One region of the Bradyrhizobium sp. MI1.10 genome, then DNA from elsewhere that is predicted to be linked to it. Evidence: predicted binding sites of a transcription regulator. Region 1 holds the regulator's gene; the other holds the start of a gene.

Region 1 (14,160 bases):
GGGATAGTTGAACTCCGGCGAGCTCGCACCGAATCCCGCGGTCGAGGACGAGCCGAATGCGACGATGACGACGGGCTGGCCGGCGACGAGCTTGCCCGCGACATGCGGCAGCGAGCCCATCGCCTTAGCGCCGCCCTTCGGCGACAGGCAGGGCACGCGGCTGAAGACGTCGCCGGCGGATTTCGCGACCTGCTTCACCTTGTCGATGGCGCGCGCCGTGATGCCGCGCTGGTCGGGGGACGTCGCTGCGACGGTCGTCTGGGACGGTGAAGCGGGAGCCGGATTAGCCGACTGCTGCGGGGCCGGCGTTGCCTGCGCGCCCTGCGTCTGCGCGTGCGATTGCCAGGCCGGACTCAGCAACAGCAGCACCGCTGCTGCAGGCGCAGCCAGCCATGCCGTCAGGCAAAAAGGGCGGAGAGAACTCATTAACGCTAGACCTCAATTTTGCTGCTGGGCCGGCTCCAGATGCGCAGCGTCGATCACGAACTGTGCCAACGCCCGGCCAAGGCAATCATGGACCTGCTTCGCCAGCTCAGGCCCGCGCGACGGGCTGAACAGGTCGAACTGCCCCTGGTCATTCCACTGCCGCATGATCGCGAAACGATCGAACAGCGGAATATCGTGCTCCTGCGCCACCACCCGCATATTGTCGAGGTATGGCGGCACCGAGATCATGGTTTCGGTACGCGGACTGTACTGCAAGTTCATCAAGACGACGTCAGCCCCTGCCTTTTGCAGCGCAACAACCCCTCCGGTCACTGCGCCGCGAAAATCATCGGGATCGATGGCTCGGATAGCATCGACAGTCCCGGTCTGCCAGATAACCAAAGTAGGTGCTTTTGCTTCCATCAGCTTAACGAAACTGGCGGCCGCCTCCTCGGCCGTTTTCTTGCTCTGTATTTCTACGGAGACGTGGACTATCTCGGACGGCGACAGCTTGTCCTTCAGAATGGCCTGCATCCGCGCCGGATAAGAGGCGTCCTCGGAAGCCGGAATTGTGGTCGAGCGACTGCCGATGACCAGGATTTCGAGCGGCTTGCCGGCCTTCACGGCATCGGCGACCTTGGGAAGCTGGCTTTCGCTGGTGAGCAGATAGGACGGCACTTCACAGGCTGCGGGCGCGGCTGAAGCAGCCGGCGCAGCATCGTCCGCGCGCGCCGGAGGCGCGGCGAGACCACCGCACAGCAGGATCAGGCTCAGGAAAACCTTCGCCTTCATCAGCCCCCTCCCGCCATATCGGCGCTGCCGACGGCGCTTTTGGTTTTCGAACCGCTCTTGTCAGCCACCCGCTTGTACCACGAAATCAGCCAGGCCATGGCCCACATGATCAGAATTCCGGAGAGACTAATTAGCGCATGCATGACCGGGCCGCCCGAGACCTCGGCCAGGATGAAATGGCCGGCAAAGGCGAGGAAGACGCCGAGACAGAATATCTCCAGGGAATGCGAGCCGCACAGGATCAGCGGCCGCAGCCATGGCGATTTCAGGCCCGGCCAGTCCCGCGGCAGGACGCGTACGGTGAGCGCGGCCAGCGCCAGGAAATGCGTGAAGCGCAGCACGTCCAGGTCGGCCTTGTCGATCGGATACATCCACTGCTCGAGCCGCTTCGGCATGAAATGGGAGAGCTGCGGCACATACCAGGTCAGCGTCACGTAGAATGCCGCGACCAGATAGGCGATCGCGATCCACATCGTCACCCGCGAAGCCAGAATGCGCGACATGCGTCGCGCACCCCCGAGCGCGCACCATGCCCCGAACACGAACAGCAATTGCCAGGCGAAGGGATTGAAGGCCCAGAAGCCGTTCGGATAGGCGGACAGATAGAGGTCGTATTCCCAGGTCACCGCGTAGAGCGCGACCGAGAGGCCGAGCGTCACGTCGGGGCGCCATTTCATCAGCCACAGGATCAAGGGCAGCGCCAGCATCAGCACGATATAGAGCGGCAGCACGTCCATGTTGACCGGACGGAAGCGCAGCAGCAGCGCCTGCACGATCGTCACGTCGGGCTGCTTGAGGAAATCCATGATGCCCATCTCTTCGGTGTAGAGCGGGTTCTCGAACCTGGTCGCGACGTAGGAGATTTCGGCAAGGAAGATCGTGAACAGGAAGACGTGGGCGACATAGATCTGCCAGACGCGCCGCAGGATGCGCGCGGTGGCGACGACAATGCCGGACTCCAGCATCGCCCGACCGTACACGAAGGCGGCGGTATAGCCGGAGATGAAGATGAAGATCTCGGTGGCGTCGCTGAAGCCGTAATTGCGGATCGTGAACCAGGTCAGAAGGCTCGGCGGCAAATGGTCGATGAAGATCAGCCACAGCGCAAGGCCGCGGAACAGGTCGAGCCGGAGTTCGCGCTCCCCGATGGCGGGCAGCGAAATGGCCGGCGCGGCCGCGCGCCGCTTTGCCCCCGCGGACTTGACCTCCACAGGTTTAGCGGTTCCCGCGATCGTCGATCCCGTCACTTGGTCGGCAATAGTCATCGGGGGCCTAAAAACCCTTCCGCAAATCGCGACGTGGCAAGGAGTGTACCGGTCCGGCCGTCATCTCGCAAAGCCACCGGATCACATGCAAGTACGTTTGGACCTACACTTGGACGTGTACTTCCCTGCGAATTCAGGCGGGACGATGTCGCCAAGGCCGCCTCCGGCGTTTGGTTCCCGGGCGGTTTTCGGTATGATGGCAATCATGTACCGCGCCGTGACCCGCCAGATCGAAGTGACCGTCGAGCCGAACTTTGTTCCGGAGCAGTCGTCGGCCGACCGCTCCCGTTATTTCTGGGCCTACACCATCGTCATCACCAATTCCGGCGATGAGACCGTGCAGCTCAAGACGCGGCACTGGATCATCACCGATGCCACCGGCCGGCAGCAGGAGGTGAAAGGCGAGGGCGTCGTCGGCGAGCAGCCGACGCTCGCGCCCGGCGAACGCTTCGAATACACCTCCGGCGTGCCGCTCACGACCGCCTCGGGCTTCATGACCGGCCGCTACCAGATGGTCAGCGCAAGCGGCGAACGCTTCGAGATCGACGTGCCGACGTTCTCGCTGGACAGCCCGGATAACAAGCGGGTGTTGAACTAGCGCTGGAAATGGTGGGCACGCTTCGCTTTGCCCACCCTACGGCACCGCGCTACGCGTCCTCGACGCCCGCCTCATCCGGTGTGAACTCGTACACCGAGCTGCAGAACTCGCAGGTCACGACGACCTTGTCGTCCTTGACCATTGCGGCACGGTCGTCGGACGAAAAGCTCTTCAGCATCGATGCCACCGCATCGCGCGAGCAGGAGCATTGCGCCTTCAAGGGCAGCGGATTGAACACGCGCACGCCGCGTTCGTGGAAGAGACGGTAGAGCAACCGCTCGCCGGACAGCTCGGGATCGATCAGCTCGACGTCTTCGACGGTTTCGATCAGCGAGCGCGCCTCGACCCAGGCATCGTCTTCAGCGACGGCATGGACCTCGACGCCCTCGGGCGCATCGCCGGGATGCAGATCGGCCTGCCGCGCGCGCTCGGGCGCCTTCGGCAGGAACTGCATCAGCATGCCGCCGGCACGCCAGCGATGCTTGCCGCCGTCGTTCGAACGCCACTCCTCGCCCACGGCGAGACGCACGCGTGTCGGGATCTGCTCGGAGCGCAGGAAATATTCGTGAGCGGCGTCTTCGAGGCTGCCGCCGTCGAGCGCGACCAGGCCCTGGTAGCGGCTCATGTCGGGGCCCTGGTCGATGGTCATGGCCAGATGACCGTGGCCCAGCAGCGCGCCGGAAGTCTTGCCGGAATCCTGGACTTCGCCGAGGCGCGCGGCATCATAGCGCGCATAGGCGCGCAGGCGATCCGGCGCCTGATAGTCCACGACCAGGAACGACACAGGACCGTCGGTCTGGGCCTGGAGGATGAAGCGGCCTTCGAACTTCAGCGACGAGCCGAGCAGCGTGGTCAGCACGATGGCCTCGCCGAGCAGCTTGCCGACCGGCGCCGGATAATCGTGCTTGGTCAGGATCTCGTCGAGCGCCGGACCAAGCCGCACCAGGCGACCGCGCACGTCGAGCGCGTCGACCTCGTAGGGCAGCACGGCGTCATCGATGGGAACCGCGGATGGCGCGCGAACCGGGCCTTCGGGCCCGGTTTTCATGTCAGGGGATTGGGAAACCATGGCGCTTTATCTGGGGTCGGAAGGCGAAATTGGAAGGGGGCGGCTGCATCCGGAATGCAGAACGGATCGTACGCAAGCACGGCAAACTCGGTGTGGGGGGGGGGGGGGGCCCCCCCCCCGCCCCCCCCCGCCCCCCCCCCCCCCCCCCCCCCCCCCGGGGGGGGCGCCCCCCCCCCCCCCCCCCCGACGATCCAAAGCTACTTCACCGGCCCGCGTTACTTCACCGCGTCGAAGCACCAGGCCAGAATGCCCTTCTGCGCGTGCAGGCGGTTTTCGGCCTCGTCGAATACGACGGATTGCGGACCGTCGATCACCTCGTCGGTGACCTCCTCGCCGCGATGGGCGGGCAGGCAGTGCATGAACAGCGCATCGGGCTTGGCCAGCGACATCAGCTGGGCATTGACCTGATAGGGCTTGAGCACGTTGTGGCGGTGCTCGCCTTCCTTGTCGCCCATCGACACCCAGGTGTCGGTCACGACACAATCGGCGCCGCGCACGGCAGCTTCGGCATCCGTGCCGAGCATGATCGGCGCGCCGGTCGCCTTGATGAAGTCGCGCATCGCCTTTTTCGGTGCGAGCTCCGGGGGCGTCGCGACATTGAGCTGGAACTTGAAGCGCTCGGCGGCGTGCGCCCAGGACGCCAGCACGTTATTGTCGTCGCCGGTCCAGGCCACCGTCTTGCCCTCGATCGGGCCGCGATGTTCCTCGTAGGTCATGAGGTCGGCCATGACCTGGCAGGGATGCGAGCGCCGCGTCAGGCCGTTGATGACGGGCACGGTGGCGTTTGCCGCAAGCTCCAGCAGCGCATCGTGATTGAGGATGCGGATCATGATGGCGTCGACATAGCGCGACAGCACGCGCGCGGTGTCGGCGATGGTCTCGCCGCGACCGAGCTGCATCTCGGCGCCTGTGAGCATGATGGGCTCGCCGCCGAGCTGGCGCATGGCGACATCGAACGACACCCGCGTCCGCGTCGAGGGGCGCTCGAAGATCATCGCCAGCGTCTTGCCTTCGAGCGGCCTGACCGGCTGATGCGCCTTCTGCTTCGCCTTCATCGCGGAGGACGCGGCCAGCATGCGCTTGAGCTCCGACAGCGGCAGCTCGTTGATATCGAGGAAGTGCTTCGGTGTTTTCTTGGGCGTTTTATCGGGCGACGTGCTCATCAGCTTGCCGCCCGCTTGTTGCCAGACAACGCCGCGCAGGCGCGCTCGAGCCGCCCGACGCTGTCCTCGATCTCGGCTTCGGTGACGATCAAAGGCGGCAGGAAACGCACGACATTGTCGCCGGCACCGACGGTGAGCAGTTTTTGGTCGCGCAAGGCGGCAACGAGATCGCCGGAGGGCACCACGGCCTTGATGCCGATCAGGAGGCCCTCGCCGCGCACTTCGCTGACGACATCGCCATGACGGTCGATCACGGAAGCGAGCTTCTGCTTGAGCAGCAGCGACATCCTCTGCACGTGGTCGAAGAAGCCGGGCTTGAGCATGACGTCGAGCACGGCATTCGCCGCCGCGATCGCGAGCGGATTGCCGCCGAAGGTCGAGCCGTGCGAGCCCGGCGTCATGCCGGACGCCGCTTCCGCGGTCGCAAGGCAGGCGCCGATCGGGAAGCCGCCGCCGAGCGCCTTGGCCAGCGACATCACGTCGGGTTCGACGCCAAGGCGGCGGTACGCGAATAGATCGCCGGTGCGGCCCATGCCGGTCTGCACCTCGTCGAAGGCGAGCAACAGGCCGCGCTCGTCGCAGAGCTGGCGCAACGCCCTCAGGAAGGCGGGCGTTGCCGAACGCACACCGCCCTCGCCCTGGATCGGCTCGATCAGGATGCCGGCGGTCTGCGGACCGATCGCCTTTTTCACTGCCTCGAGATCGCCATGCGCAACCTGGTCGAAGCCCTCCATGGGTGGGCCGAAACCTTCGAGATATTTTGCCGAACCCGTCGCGGCCAGCGTCGCCAGCGTGCGGCCATGGAAGGCGCCTTCGAAGGTGATCATGCGATAGCGGTCTGGATGGCCCTTCGCGGCGTGATAGCGGCGCACGACCTTGATCACGCATTCCAGCGCTTCGGCGCCGGAATTGCAGAAGAACACGAAGTCCGCGAAACTTTCATTGCACAGGCGCGCGGCAAGCTTTTCGCCGTCCGGGCTCTGGAACAGGTTCGACATGTGCCAGAGCTTCGTGGCCTGTTCCTGCAACGCCGCGACCAGCGCCGGATGGGCATGGCCGAGCGCATTCACCGCCACCCCGGAGGTGAAATCGAGATAGCGCTCGCCATTGGTCGCGATCAGCCAGCAGCCTTCGCCACGCTCGAAACCGAGGTCGGACCTGGCGAAAACGGGGAGCAAATGCGGCGCTGCGCTGTTAGTCATGACGGTCACTTGAATGTTGCGGACGGTGTGAGCGTGCATTACGCAACGCACCATCGACCGGCCCGGAAAACGAAACGTGCCGCCTCTTGAGGGCGGCACGTGCGACTATCTTAGGCCTGGTGAAACGGGTGTCAATGCCGCCCGGAAAGCCTCGCGAAACGCTGAATCCGTAGTCTTGCGGTGCCGATTTTGCGGGATTTAGCCACGGAACATGTGGAAGCGAGTCGGCGGACTCTTGCGCGGGAGTCACGCCATATTGTAGCGTTTGGATTGTCAGATACGACATCTCGTGCAGTGGTTCTGATCTTTAAGTCCTTATGTACCGGCGTAAACGTTCGGGCGTTCAAGACGCGCCCGGCGAGCCTTAAGGGATTCTGGCGGCACGGGTTTTTGAAGGCTTAGGCATTCGCTGCGAGGCCCCAGGATGGCTGGCGCGCAGCGAGGGAAAGGGTGCAATGACGGTTTTGACCTGGTCCGATGATCGCGTCGAGCAGCTGAAAAAGCTCTGGGAGGCCGGACTTTCGGCCAGCCAGATCGCGGCGGAGCTCGGCAATGTGACCCGCAATGCCGTGATCGGCAAAGTGCACAGGCTCGGCCTCTCGGGCCGCGCCAAGAGCCCATCATCGGCAGCGCCCCGGCCGCGCAAGGCGCGCCCCGCGCAGCACATGATGCGGGTGAGCCGCCCGATCTCGCGCGGCAACACCGCGCTGGCGCAGGCCTTCGAGGTCGAGGCTGAGCCGGATCCGGTCACCTACGACAACGTGGTGCCGATGAGCCAGCGGCTGTCGCTGCTCGAATTGAACGAGGCGACCTGCCACTGGCCGGTCGGCGATCCCTCGAGCCCGGACTTCTTCTTCTGCGGTGGACGGGCGCTGTCCGGCCTGCCCTATTGCGCCCAGCACTCGCGTGTTGCGTACCAGCCGGCGTCGGATCGGCGCCGCGCACCGGTGAAGCCGGGTCCGCGGTAATCACGGCAAGTCGTCGCGCAAAGACAGTTCAATAATTTCAGTGTCGTCCTGGCGAAAGCCAGGACCCATACTCCGAGCACGAAGTAGTCGTGCGAAAGGGGTAACTCGGAGTCTTCGCCAAACCACTCCCTGTGGTTATGGGTCCCGGATCAGCGCTCGCTTGTCCGGGACGACATCGGAGAATGCAGGGACAGCTCGCCAACAAACAAGCCTGCAACCCTACACCTGCTCCGCCTTCGCAAACCGATCATCCAGCGCGTAGCCGGCGCCGCGGACGGTGCGGATCGGGTCTTGCTCGCGGCCGAGATTGAGCAGCTTGCGCAGGCGGCCGATATGCACGTCGACGGTACGCTCGTCGATATAGATGTCGCGGCCCCAGACGCTGTCGAGCAGTTGCTCGCGCGAGAACACCCGGCCCGGGTGCTCCAGGAAGAACTCCAGCAGGCGATATTCGGTCGGACCGAGATCGATCGGCCGGCCTGAGCGCGCCACGCGGCGCTTGTCACGGTCGAGCTCGATGTCGCCAAAAGCAAGCACGGTGGCGAGCCGCTCGGGGCTCGCGCGCCGCAGCAGGCCCTTCACGCGCGCCAGCAGCTCCGGCACCGAGAACGGCTTGACGATGTAATCGTCGGCGCCGGTCGCAAGACCCCGCACCCGCTCGCTCTCCTCGCCGCGCGCGGTGAGCATGATGATCGGGAGCTGCTTGGTCTCGGGACGGGTGCGAAGCCGCCGGCACAGTTCGATGCCCGACAGGCCCGGCAGCATCCAGTCGAGCACGATCAGATCGGGGATGTGCTCCTTGAGGCGGGTGTCGGCGTCGTCGCCGCGCATCACCGTCTCGACGTCATAGCCGTCGCCTTCGAGGTTGTAGCGGAGAAGCTCGGTCAGGGCTTCCTCGTCCTCAACCACCATAATGCGTGCGCCCATCGGGTCGTCGCTCCCTTAAGTCTTCAGGTGTTCGGTACCGTGTTGGCGAAGGTCGTCATGTCGCCCTTCGGCCGCTTGTCGGTGATCGCCTGGCCCTCGATCATGTAGAACACGGTCTCGGCGATGTTGGTGGCGTGGTCGCCGATCCGCTCGATGTTCTTGGCGCAGAACATCAGGTGAATACAGAACGAGATGTTGCGCGGATCCTCCATCATGTAGGTGAGGAGCTCGCGGAACAACGAGGTGCAGATGGCGTCGACTTCCTCGTCGCCCTTCCACACCGCCATCGCCGCCGGCAAATCATGCGCGGCATAGGCGTCCAGCACCGACTTGACCTGCTGCTGCACGAGGTCGGTCATGTGCTCGAGGCCGCGGAACAGCTTGAGCGGATGGAAGTCCGTTTCCAGCGCCGCGACGCGCTTGCCCATGTTCTTGGCGAGGTCGCCGATGCGCTCGAGATCAGTCGCGACGCGCATGGCGCCGACGATCTCGCGCAGATCGACCGCCATCGGCTGGCGGCGGGCGATGGTGAGCACCGCACGCTCCTCGATGCGCTTCTGCAGCGCGTCGAGCTCGGTGTCGATGGCAACGACGCGCTGGCCGAGCGGGACGTCGCGGCGGATCAGCGCGTCGACGGACTCGACGATCATGCGCTCGGCGATGCCGCCCATCTCGGCGACCAGGCGGGTGAGTTCCTGGAGGTCGGTGTCGAAAGCCTTTGCGGTATGTTCGGAAGCCATGTCGCGTCTCCTCAGCCGAACCGGCCGGTGATGTAATCCTGCGTGCGCCGGTCGGTCGGCGACGTGAAGATCTTGCTGGTGTCGTCGAACTCGATCAGCTCGCCGAGATACATGAAGGCGGTCTTGTCGGAGACGCGCGCCGCCTGCTGCATGTTGTGGGTGACGATCGCGATCGTGTAATCCTCGGACAGCTCCTGGATCAGCTCCTCGACCTTGGCGGTCGAGATCGGGTCGAGCGCCGAACAGGGTTCGTCGAACAGGATCACCTCGGGCCGCACCGCGACGGTGCGGGCGATGCAGAGGCGCTGCTGCTGGCCGCCGGAGAGCGACAGGCCGGAGGCGTTGAGCTTGTCCTTGACCTCGTTCCACAGCGCGCCGCCGCGCAGCGCCTTCTCGACGCGGCCGTCCATTTCGGACTTCGAGATCTTCTCATACAGGCGGATGCCGAACGCGATGTTCTCGTAGATCGTCATCGGGAACGGCGTCGGCTTCTGGAACACCATGCCGACGCGGGCGCGCAGCAAATTGAGGTCCAGCTTGCCGTCGAGGATGTTGGTCTGGTCGAGCATCAGCTGACCAGTGGCGCGCTGGCCGGGATAGAGGTCGTACATCCGGTTGAAGATGCGCAGCAGGGTCGACTTGCCGCAGCCCGACGGACCGATGAACGCCGTGACGCGATTGGCGCCCAGCGTCAGGTTGATGTTCTTCAGCGCGTGGTGCTCGCCGTAATAGAAGTTCAGGTTGCGCACGGTCACCTTCGGGGGCGCCTCCGGCAGCACCGGCGCGTGGGGCAGCCCACCGGCCGCGCTCATCGATACGGAAAGATCACTCATTTTGCGGTCCTCTCGGCGCCAAGGATGCGCGCGCCAATATTAAGGGCAAGAACGGTCAGGGTGATGAGCAGCGCCCCGCTCCAGGCCAATTGCTTCCAATAGGCATAGGGGCTCTGCACGAAGTTGTTGATGGTGACAGGCAGGTTCGCCATCGTCTTATTCAGGCCGAGGCTGAAGAACTGGTTCGACAGCGCGGTGAACAGCAGCGGCGCAGTTTCACCGGCGACGCGAGCGGTTGCGAGCAGCACGCCGGTGATGAGGCCGGAGCGCGCGGCGCGATAAGCGATCCGCTTGATCACCAGCGAACGCGGCAGGCCGAGCGCCGAGGCCGCCTCGCGCAGCGCGTTCGGCACCAGCAGCAGCATGTCCTCGGTCGTGCGCAGCACCACCGGGATCACGATGACCGCGAGCGCGAGCGAGCCTGCGATCGCCGAGAAGCCGCGCATCGGCACCACCACCGCGCCGTAGATGAACAGGCCGATGATGATCGAGGGCGCCGAGAGCAGGATGTCGTTGATGAAGCGGATCACCGAGGTCAGCCGGTCATTGCGGCCGTATTCGGCGAGATAGGTGCCGGCGAACATGCCGAGCGGCGCGCCAATGCCGACGCCGATCACGGTCATGATCAGCGAGCCGACGATGGCGTTGAGCAGGCCGCCCTCGTTCGATCCGGGAGGCGGCGTGTTCTCGGTGAACAGCTGGACATTGAGTCCCGCCAGTCCATTGTAGAGCAGCGTGATCAGGATCAGCGCGAGCCAGGTGACGCCGAAGGCCGTTGCGGCGATGCAGAGCCCGCGAACGACGATGTCCTTGCGGCGGCGGCGTGAATAGATCGGATTCATGGCGCTAGTTCCCCGCCTTCTTTTCCAGCCGCATCAGCATCAGCCGCGCCGCTGCAAGCACGAAGAAGGTCAGCACGAACAGCAGGAGACCGAGCAGGATCAGGCCGGACTGGTGCAGGCCGTCGCTCTCGGCGAACTCGGATGCGATCGCCGCCGAGATCGTGGTGCCCGGCGCGAAGATCGACGACGAGATCCGGAACGAGTTGCCGATGATGAAGGTCACCGCCATGGTCTCGCCGAGCGCCCGGCCGAGCGCCAGCATGACGCCGCCGATGACGCCGACGCGGGTGTAGGGGATCACCACGCTGCGGACGACTTCCCAGGTGGTGCAGCCAACGCCGTAGGCGGCTTCCTTCAGGACCGGAGGCACGGTCTTGAACACGTCGACCGAGATCGAGGTGATGAAGGGCAGCACCATGATGGCGAGGATCAGCGCGGCATTGAACAGGCTGAGATAGGACGGGGGACCTGCGAAGATCGCGCCCAGCACGGGCACGCCGTCGAAGATCTTGATCATGAAGGGCTGGAACGTGTTGGCGAGGAACGGACCCAACACGAAGAAGCCCCACATGCCGTAGATGATCGAGGGGATGCCGGCGAGCAGCTCGATCGCCATGCCGATCGGGCGGCGCAGCCATTGCGGGCAGAGCTCGGTGAGGAAGATCGCAATGCCGAGACCCACGGGGATGGCGATCAGCATCGCGATGAAGGAGGTGACGAGCGTGCCGTACATCGGCCCGAGCGCGCCGAGCACCGGCGGATCAGCGGACGGCGCCCAGCGCTGCGTCCACAGGAAAGAGACTCCGAATTCCTTCATCGCGGGGAAGGCGCCGACGATCAGCGAAATGATGATGCCGCCGAGGATCAGAAGCACCGAGATCGCGGAGAGCCGCGTGATCCAGTAGAAGGTAACGTCGCCGAGCTTGAACGCGCTCAAGGCCTTGGCGCGATCATAAGGTCCGGCGTCGTCGATTACATCGCTCTGAACGGCCATCTCTGCCACGCCGATCCCCTGTACTAAAATAGTATACGTTTTTTGTTGGTCCGTGCCCCGGATGCGGCTCAGCGCATCCGGGGCACGAGCGTCGCGAACCTAGCTCTTGATTTCGGCAGCCCAGGTCTTCTCGATCAGCTGAACGACCGGGTCCGGCATCGGGATGTAGTCGAGCTCTTCAGCCGCCTTGCCGCCGTTCTTGAAGGCCCAGCGGAAGAACTTGATGGCTTCCTGCGAGGCCGCCTTGTCGGTGGCGTCCTTGTGCATGAGGATGAAGGTCGCCGCCGTGATCGGCCAGGACTTCTCGCCGGGCTGGTCGGTCAGGATGACGTAGTAGCCGGGAGCCTTGGCCCAGTCGGCGTTGGAGGCGGCCGCCTGGAAGGCTTCGACGGTGGGCTGCACCGGCTTGCCGGCCTTGTTGACGAGGCCGGTGTAGGTCAGCTTGTTCTGCTTGGCATAGGCGTACTCGACGTAGCCGATCGAGTTCTTGGTCTGGCTGATGTTGCCGGACACGCCTTCGTTGCCCTTGGCGCCGACGCCGACCGGCCACTCGACCGCGGTACCCTCACCGACCTTGCTCTTCCAGTCCGCGCTGGCCTTGGCGAGGTAGTTGGTGAAGTTGAAGGTGGTGCCAGAGCCGTCCGAACGGCGGACCACGGTGATGGCCTCCGAGGGCAGCTTCACGTTCGGGTTGAGCTTTTTGATCGCGGCGTCATCCCATTTGGTGATCTTGCCGAGATAGATGCTGGCCAGCGTCTCGCCGTCGAACACCATCTCGCCGGGCTTCACGCCCTCGATGTTGACGACGGGAACGATGGCACCCATCACCATCGGCCACTGGACGAGGCCGTCCTTCTCGAGCTGCTCGGCCTTGAGCGGCGCGTCGCTGGCGCCGAAGGTCACGGTCTTGGCCTGGATCTGCTTGATGCCGCCGCCGGAGCCGATCGACTGGTAGTTCAGACCGTTGCCGGTCTCCTTCTTATAGGCGTCAGCCCATTTGGAATAGATCGGGAACGGGAACGTCGCACCGGCACCGGTGATATCGGCAGCAAAGGCCGCCGTCGTCGATGCGGCGACCATGCCAGCAGCGACGAGTGTTTTGAGGAAATTCATGCTGGTCTCCATACAGGGGAGCGAAGCGCCATCCGCGCCCGATCGCGCTCCCCGTGCCGCCCCTTTAGGAGCGGACAGCTGAGCTTTTACGAAGGTTTGGTGACAGTCGGATGACAGCGTTAAGCAGCTGAAATCGCTGGAATTTAGCTCAGAGCCGCAGGCTTGCCCTGGGGGAAACAGGCGGTGAAAGTGGCGCCCTGTTTGGGCACGCTTTCGATCAAAAGCCGGCCGCGATGGCGGTTAAGAATATGTTTCACCAGGGATAATCCGAGGCCGGTGCCGCCCTGCGAGCGGCTATCGCCGACATCGACCCGGTAGAACCGTTCGGTTAGCCGCGGCAGGTGCTCCGGCGCGATGCCGGGGCCGAAATCCCGGACCAGGACCCGGATTTCCTGAGTTCCATCAGGGGCGGCGCCTGGCATCAGCGACACGATGACGCGACCGCCCGCGGCGCCGTATTTGAGCGCGTTCTCGATCAAATTCTCGAACAGGCGGAGCAGCTCCTCGCGGTCCCCCGCGATCAGTACCGGGGTCTCAGGGAGCTGGGTCTCGACCCCGACCTGGCGTTCCCGCGCCAGCGGCTCGAGCCCGTCGGCGACCTGCAAGATGATCGGCAGCAGGTCGACCAGGGTGTCGGGCCGCACATGGGCGGACAGTTCCACCCGCGACAGCGACAGCAGATCGTCGATCAGGCGCGCCATCCGGGTGGCCTGGTTGTGCATGATGCCGAGGAAGCGCTCGCGCGCCTTGGGATCGTCCTTGGCCTGGCCCTGGAGCGTGTCGATGAAGCCGGACAGCGCGGCCAGCGGCGTGCGCAGCTCGTGGCTGGCATTGGCGACGAAATCGGCCCGCATCTCCTCGACCCGACGCAGCGGCGTCTGGTCGTGGAAGGTCATCAGCATGCATTTGTCGGCGCCGCCGAAGGTGGTCGGCACCGGCACCGGCGTGATGGTCAGCTCCATCCAGCGATCGACCGGGACATGGTCGAGATAGGTCGCGCGCCGCGGCTCGGTGGTCGCGATCGACTCGCGCAGCGCCGTGATGATCTCGGGCGAGCGCAGCGCGAACTGGGCAAGCTCATTCCGGCGCAGCGCCGGCGCGAGCTGGGCGGCAGCAGCGTTGAGATGGATGACGCGGCCGGCGCGGTCGAGCAGCACCGCGGGATCGGGCATGCCGGCGACCACCGCGGCGACCGCCGCGCTCTCGACCGGATTGACGCGGCGGGTCT
Region 2 (4,897 bases), on a different contig from region 1:
AACGAGACCAATCGCATGGTCAACAATGCCGGCAACAACTTCCGGCAGTCGATGAACCAGAGCCAGGGTGGCAACGGCGGCAACAACCACCGCGGCTTCATGCACTGATCATGCGAACAAGGAGGTGCGCTCCCTCCCCCGCAAGCGGGGGAGGGTTGGGGAGAGGGTGCTTCCACAATCGAAGATCCCCAAGAGGGAAAGAGCCCCCTCCCGGCGCTTCGCACCGACCTCCCCCGCAAGCGGGAGAGGTTGCACCGAGCAAGCGGCAACTTCGAATTCACCAAACGACAAATACGGAAGGGGCAGAGCGGTGACGCTCTGCCCTTCTTCATATTGGGGAGTAGACATGATCAGCACTTGGCGCGGTCTGAGCGCGCGCCCCGTCCTTCGAGACGACCGCTTCGCAGTCTCCTCAGGATGAGGCTAATCGGCGTCGGGGCCGATTGAAGCTGCTGCCGCGCACTCCGTCCTCATCCTGAGGAGCGCGCCAAAGCGGGCATCTCGAAGGATGGCCACAGGGAAACTGCTCTTAGGCCACCAGCTCCGCAAACAAATCAGCGTCGACATTGCCGCCGGAGAGCACGATGACGACATTCTTGCCGGCAACATCAAGTCGCCCCGCAAGCAGCGCGGCCAGGCCGACCGCTCCGCCCGGTTCGACCACGAGCTTCAGCTCGCGATAGGCAAACGCGACGGCCGCGCCGACTTCCTTGTCCGACGCGGTCACGCCGCGCGCGAGCAGCTTGCTGTTGATCGCGAACGTCATCTCGCCGGGGATCAGGGCCATCAGCGCATCGCAGATGGTGCGGCCTGCCGGCCCGTGCGGCTCGCGATGACCTGCGGTCAGGGACAGGCCGTGATCGTCGAAAGCCTCGGGTTCGGCGACGACGATTTGCGCCAGCGGATAGCGCGCCTTCACGGCCGTCGCAACGCCCGCGATCAGGCCGCCGCCGGAGGCCGGCGCCACCACGATGTCAGGCGCGAGGCCGAGCGCCGCCATGTCCTCGGCGATCTCGCGGCCGGCGGTGCCTTGGCCGGCGATCACGAAGGGATCGTCATAGGGCCTGACCAGCGTCGCACCGCGCTTCTCGGCGATGCCGCGCGAGATCGCCTCGCGGTCGTCGCGGTCGCGGTCGTACAGCACGACTTCGGCACCATACGATTTGGTGCGCTCGCGCTTCGACAACGGCGCATCCGCCGGCATCACGATGGTCGCCTGCATGTCGAGAATTTTTGCCGCCGCCGCCACGCCTTGGGCATGGTTTCCGGAGGAGAACGCGACCACGCCGCCGGCGCGCTTGTCCTGCGGGATCGAGGCGACCTTATTGAAGGCACCGCGGAACTTGAACGAGCCGGTGCGCTGGAGCATCTCCGGCTTGAGATAGACCTTTGCGCCGACGCGTTCGTTGAGCACGGGAAAGGACAACAGCGGGGTGCGGACGGCGAAGGGTGCGATCACGCGGGCTGCGGCATCGATATCGGCAGGGCCGATCGGGAGGAGCTGTTCTGTCATGCCCGATGTTATCGCGGCGGATGAGGCGCGGGCAAGGCATCTCCGCGCGAGCATTCTGGGGCCTCAGGCGACGAATCGCGCCGGCTCCCCCCCGTTCCGGCCCGGCAGCACCGCGCCGACCGCCAAAATGCTGTCGATAAAAGCCCGGGCCGAGGCCTCCCAGGTGTAGTTGGCGGCGAATTCGACGCAGTCCTGCCGGGAGATGTCCAGCGCGGCGAAGCAGGCGCTGCGCAGATCGTGATCGAGCGCGCCGACCGGCGCATCGCCGATCACGTCGCGGGGCCCCTTCACCGGAAACGCCGCAACCGGCAGGCCGCTCGCCAGCGCTTCGAGCAGGACCAGGCCGAACGTGTCGGTCTTGCTCGGAAACACGAAGACATCGGCGGCCGCGTAGATGTCCGCCAGCTCCTCGCCGTGCTTTTCGCCGAGAAAGATCGCGTCCGGATAGGCCTCTTCCAGCGCGACACGCGCCGGACCATCGCCGACGATTACCTTGGTGCCGGGCAGGTCGAGATCGAGGAACGCCTCGAGATTCTTCTCCACCGCCACCCTGCCGACCGAGAGGAACACCGGTGCCGGCAGGCACAGATCAATCGCGCGGGGATGGAACAAATGGGTGTCGACGCCGCGCGGCCACAGCACGACGTTGTCGAAGCCGCGCTCGGTCAGCTCGCAGGCAAGCGCCGGCGTTGCCGCCATCACGGCGCGGCTGGGGCTGTGGAATCGGCGCAGCGCCCGCCAGATCAGCGAGCCCGGCACCGGCACGCGGGCGCGGACATATTCGGGAAAGCGGGTGTGGAAGCTGGTCGTGAAGGGTAGCTTGCGCTGGCGGCAATAGCGGCGGACCATCAGGCCGATCGGCCCCTCGGTCGCGATGTGGATGCTGTCCGGATGCGCCTCTTCGATCAGCTTCGCGATTCTGCCCGGGCGCGGCATGGCCAGCCGCACGTCACGATAGCTCGGCATCGCAAAGGTGCGGAACGATTGCGGCGTCAGGAACGAGAATTCGACGTCGAGACTTTTGGCGGCGTCGGCAAGCTTGGTCAGCGTCCGAACCACACCGTTGACTTGCGGGTGCCAGGCGTCGGTCGCGACCAGGATGCGCATCAGGCTGCCCTTGTCATGCAGCTCTGGCTGCAACCTGCGGGACCTGTGCCGGCTTCTCGGCCTGGTCCGCCCAGGTGATGATCTCGAAATGGCCGTCGTCGTGCTCGACCAGCGCCGTGCAGCTCTCGACCCAGTCACCGCAGTTCATGTAGCGGATACCGCCCTCGTCGCGGATCACCGCGTAATGGATGTGGCCGCAGATCACGCCGTCGGCATCGTGGCGCCGCGCCTCGGCGGCGAGCGCCTGCTCGAACGCGCCGATATAGTTGACGGCGTTCTTGACTTTCTGCTTCGCCCATTGCGACAGCGACCAATAGGGCACCTTGAACATGCGCCGGAAGAAGTTGACAAAGCGATTGAGCTGGATCGCGAAGTCGTAGGCCTTGTCGCCGAGATGGGCGAGCCAGCGTGCGTTCTGCACCACGAGGTCGAAGATGTCGCCGTGGATGACGAGATAGCGCTTGCCGTCCGCACCGGTGTGGACGGTGTTCTCGACCACGTCGATGCCGCCGAAATGCGTGCCGTAATAGTTGCGCAGGAACTCGTCGTGATTGCCGGGGATGTAGATCACCTTGGCGCCCTTGCGCGCCTTGCGCAAAAGCTTCTGGACCAGGTCGTTATGCGATTGCGGCCAATGCCAGCTCGATTTCAGCGCCCAGCCGTCGACGATGTCGCCGACGAGATAGATCGTGTCGGCATCATGGAAACGCAGGAAGTCGAGCAGAAGGTCGGCTTGAGAACCGCGGGCTCCGAGATGAACGTCGGAGATGAACAACGTGCGAAAGCGCCGCTCCGGGCTCTCGTCACTCACATCGTAACTTCCCATGCGCCAGCCTGTAACAATGTCCCGTGACAGGGGGATGACCAATTGAACCTTTGAGGCACCTTCGGATACGAATCGCGCTTGCCTCGCCCACCCCGCGAATATCAGTCGCATGCGACAATCAGGCGACATGGCGCCTCAGCGCCCTCCGCAAGAACCCGGAACTGCGGCGCGCTCGCGAGCGGCGTCAGTAAAATTTGTGGAAATGATGGATCGGGCCGTGGCCGTGACCGACGCTGAAGCGGTCGGCGGCCGCGATCGCCGCGCTGATCCAGGTCTTGGCGTTGCGCACGGCGTGCTCGAGATCCTCGCCCCTGGCGAGCCCGGCGGCGACCGCCGAGGACAGCGAGCAGCCGGTGCCATGTGTGTTGCGAGTGGCAACGCGCGGCGCGCCGAGCGCGATCGTGGTGCTGGCATCGACGAGATAGTCGATGCTCTCGGCGCCCTCGCCGTGCCCGCCCTTGATCAGGACTGCCCGGCAACCGAGCGCCAGCAGTCGGCGCCCCTGGCTCTCGATCTCAGCCTCGCTGGCCGCGACCGGTTCGTCGAGCAGAGCCGCGGCCTCGGGCAGATTGGGTGTGATCACCGAGGCCAGCGGCATCAGTTTGATGCGCAGCGCGTCGACGGCTTCGGACGCGAGCAGGCGATCACCCGATGTCGCCACCATCACGGGATCGAGCACGACATGCCGGGGTGCCCAGCGCGACAGCGCGGCCGCGATCGCATCGATGCTGGCGGCTTGCGCCACCATCCCGATCTTGACCGCGCCGACCTCGAGATCGGAAAACACCGCGTCGATCTGCGCGGTGACGAATTCGGCGGGCACCGCGTGAATGCCGGTGACGCCGCGGGTGTTCTGCGCGGTCAGCGCCGTGATGGCGGAAGCGCCAAAGACGCCAAGCGCAGCAAAGGTCTTCAGGTCGGCCTGGATGCCGGCGCCGCCGCTCGAATCGGAGCCGGCAATGGTCAGCGCGACGGGCGTCGTCATGGGGCGATTTTCCGCGTTTTCGAAGCCATGGCCCGTCCTAGCGCGCCTGCCTCAACCCAGCAAGTTCGCTTGCTAAATCCGGCCGGGTTTGGCCTATTAGCCGCCAGATATGCTTTCGGAGTGACCGCGATGGTTCCCTTTTTCGTCCAGATCAAATGCAAGCTCGGCCAATCCTATGTGGTCGCCAATGCGCTTGCCGAAGCCGAGATCGCCTCCGAGATCTATTCCACGGCCGGTCAATACGACCTGCTGGTGAAGTTCTACGTCGACAACGACACCGATATCGGCCACTTCGTCAACGAGAAGGTGCAGGTGCTGCCCGGCATCCAGGACACCCTCACCATCATCACCTTCAAGGCGTTTGGCGCGAGTTGACCGTCCGGAAAAGGGCGGGCCTGATCAGGCGCCGCCCTCCTTGCGCTTGGGACGCGGCGGACCGTCCACCGGCGGCAGCGATTTGAGATAG

Evidence for each region. The regulator PhoB, encoded in region 1, activates phosphate uptake and scavenging genes when phosphate is short. The targets are predictions, from matches to a motif close to TGTCATNNANCTGTCAT.
Region 2: the regulator PhoB is predicted to act here: its motif matches at 3,470-3,486, upstream of AC0L3K_RS05275 (UDP-2,3-diacylglucosamine diphosphatase).

What each region holds. Positions count from the first base shown of each region.
Region 1 covers NZ_JBVVPN010000044.1:12,186-26,345, reverse strand. The annotation lists gene AC0L3K_RS32745 (SGNH/GDSL hydrolase family protein) at 1-426, opposite strand, end outside; gene AC0L3K_RS32740 (SGNH/GDSL hydrolase family protein) at 439-1,218, opposite strand; gene AC0L3K_RS32735 (OpgC domain-containing protein) at 1,218-2,483, opposite strand; gene apaG (Co2+/Mg2+ efflux protein ApaG) at 2,677-3,081, shown strand; gene AC0L3K_RS32725 (Hsp33 family molecular chaperone) at 3,131-4,150, opposite strand; gene argF (ornithine carbamoyltransferase) at 4,366-5,313, opposite strand; gene AC0L3K_RS32715 (aspartate aminotransferase family protein) at 5,313-6,515, opposite strand; gene AC0L3K_RS32710 (GcrA family cell cycle regulator) at 6,971-7,483, shown strand; gene phoB (phosphate regulon transcriptional regulator PhoB) at 7,703-8,410, opposite strand; gene phoU (phosphate signaling complex protein PhoU) at 8,434-9,150, opposite strand; gene pstB (phosphate ABC transporter ATP-binding protein PstB) at 9,162-9,983, opposite strand; gene pstA (phosphate ABC transporter permease PstA) at 9,980-10,825, opposite strand; gene pstC (phosphate ABC transporter permease subunit PstC) at 10,830-11,819, opposite strand; gene pstS (phosphate ABC transporter substrate-binding protein PstS) at 11,919-12,932, opposite strand; gene AC0L3K_RS32675 (ATP-binding protein) at 13,076-14,160, opposite strand, start outside.
Region 2 covers NZ_JBVVPN010000003.1:225,415-230,311, forward strand. The annotation lists gene AC0L3K_RS05260 (caspase family protein) at 1-108, shown strand, start outside; gene AC0L3K_RS05265 (threonine/serine dehydratase) at 530-1,513, opposite strand; gene AC0L3K_RS05270 (glycosyltransferase family 4 protein) at 1,577-2,620, opposite strand; gene AC0L3K_RS05275 (UDP-2,3-diacylglucosamine diphosphatase) at 2,634-3,446, opposite strand; gene thiD (bifunctional hydroxymethylpyrimidine kinase/phosphomethylpyrimidine kinase) at 3,631-4,431, opposite strand; gene AC0L3K_RS05285 (Lrp/AsnC ligand binding domain-containing protein) at 4,561-4,806, shown strand; gene AC0L3K_RS05290 (c-type cytochrome) at 4,831-4,897, opposite strand, start outside.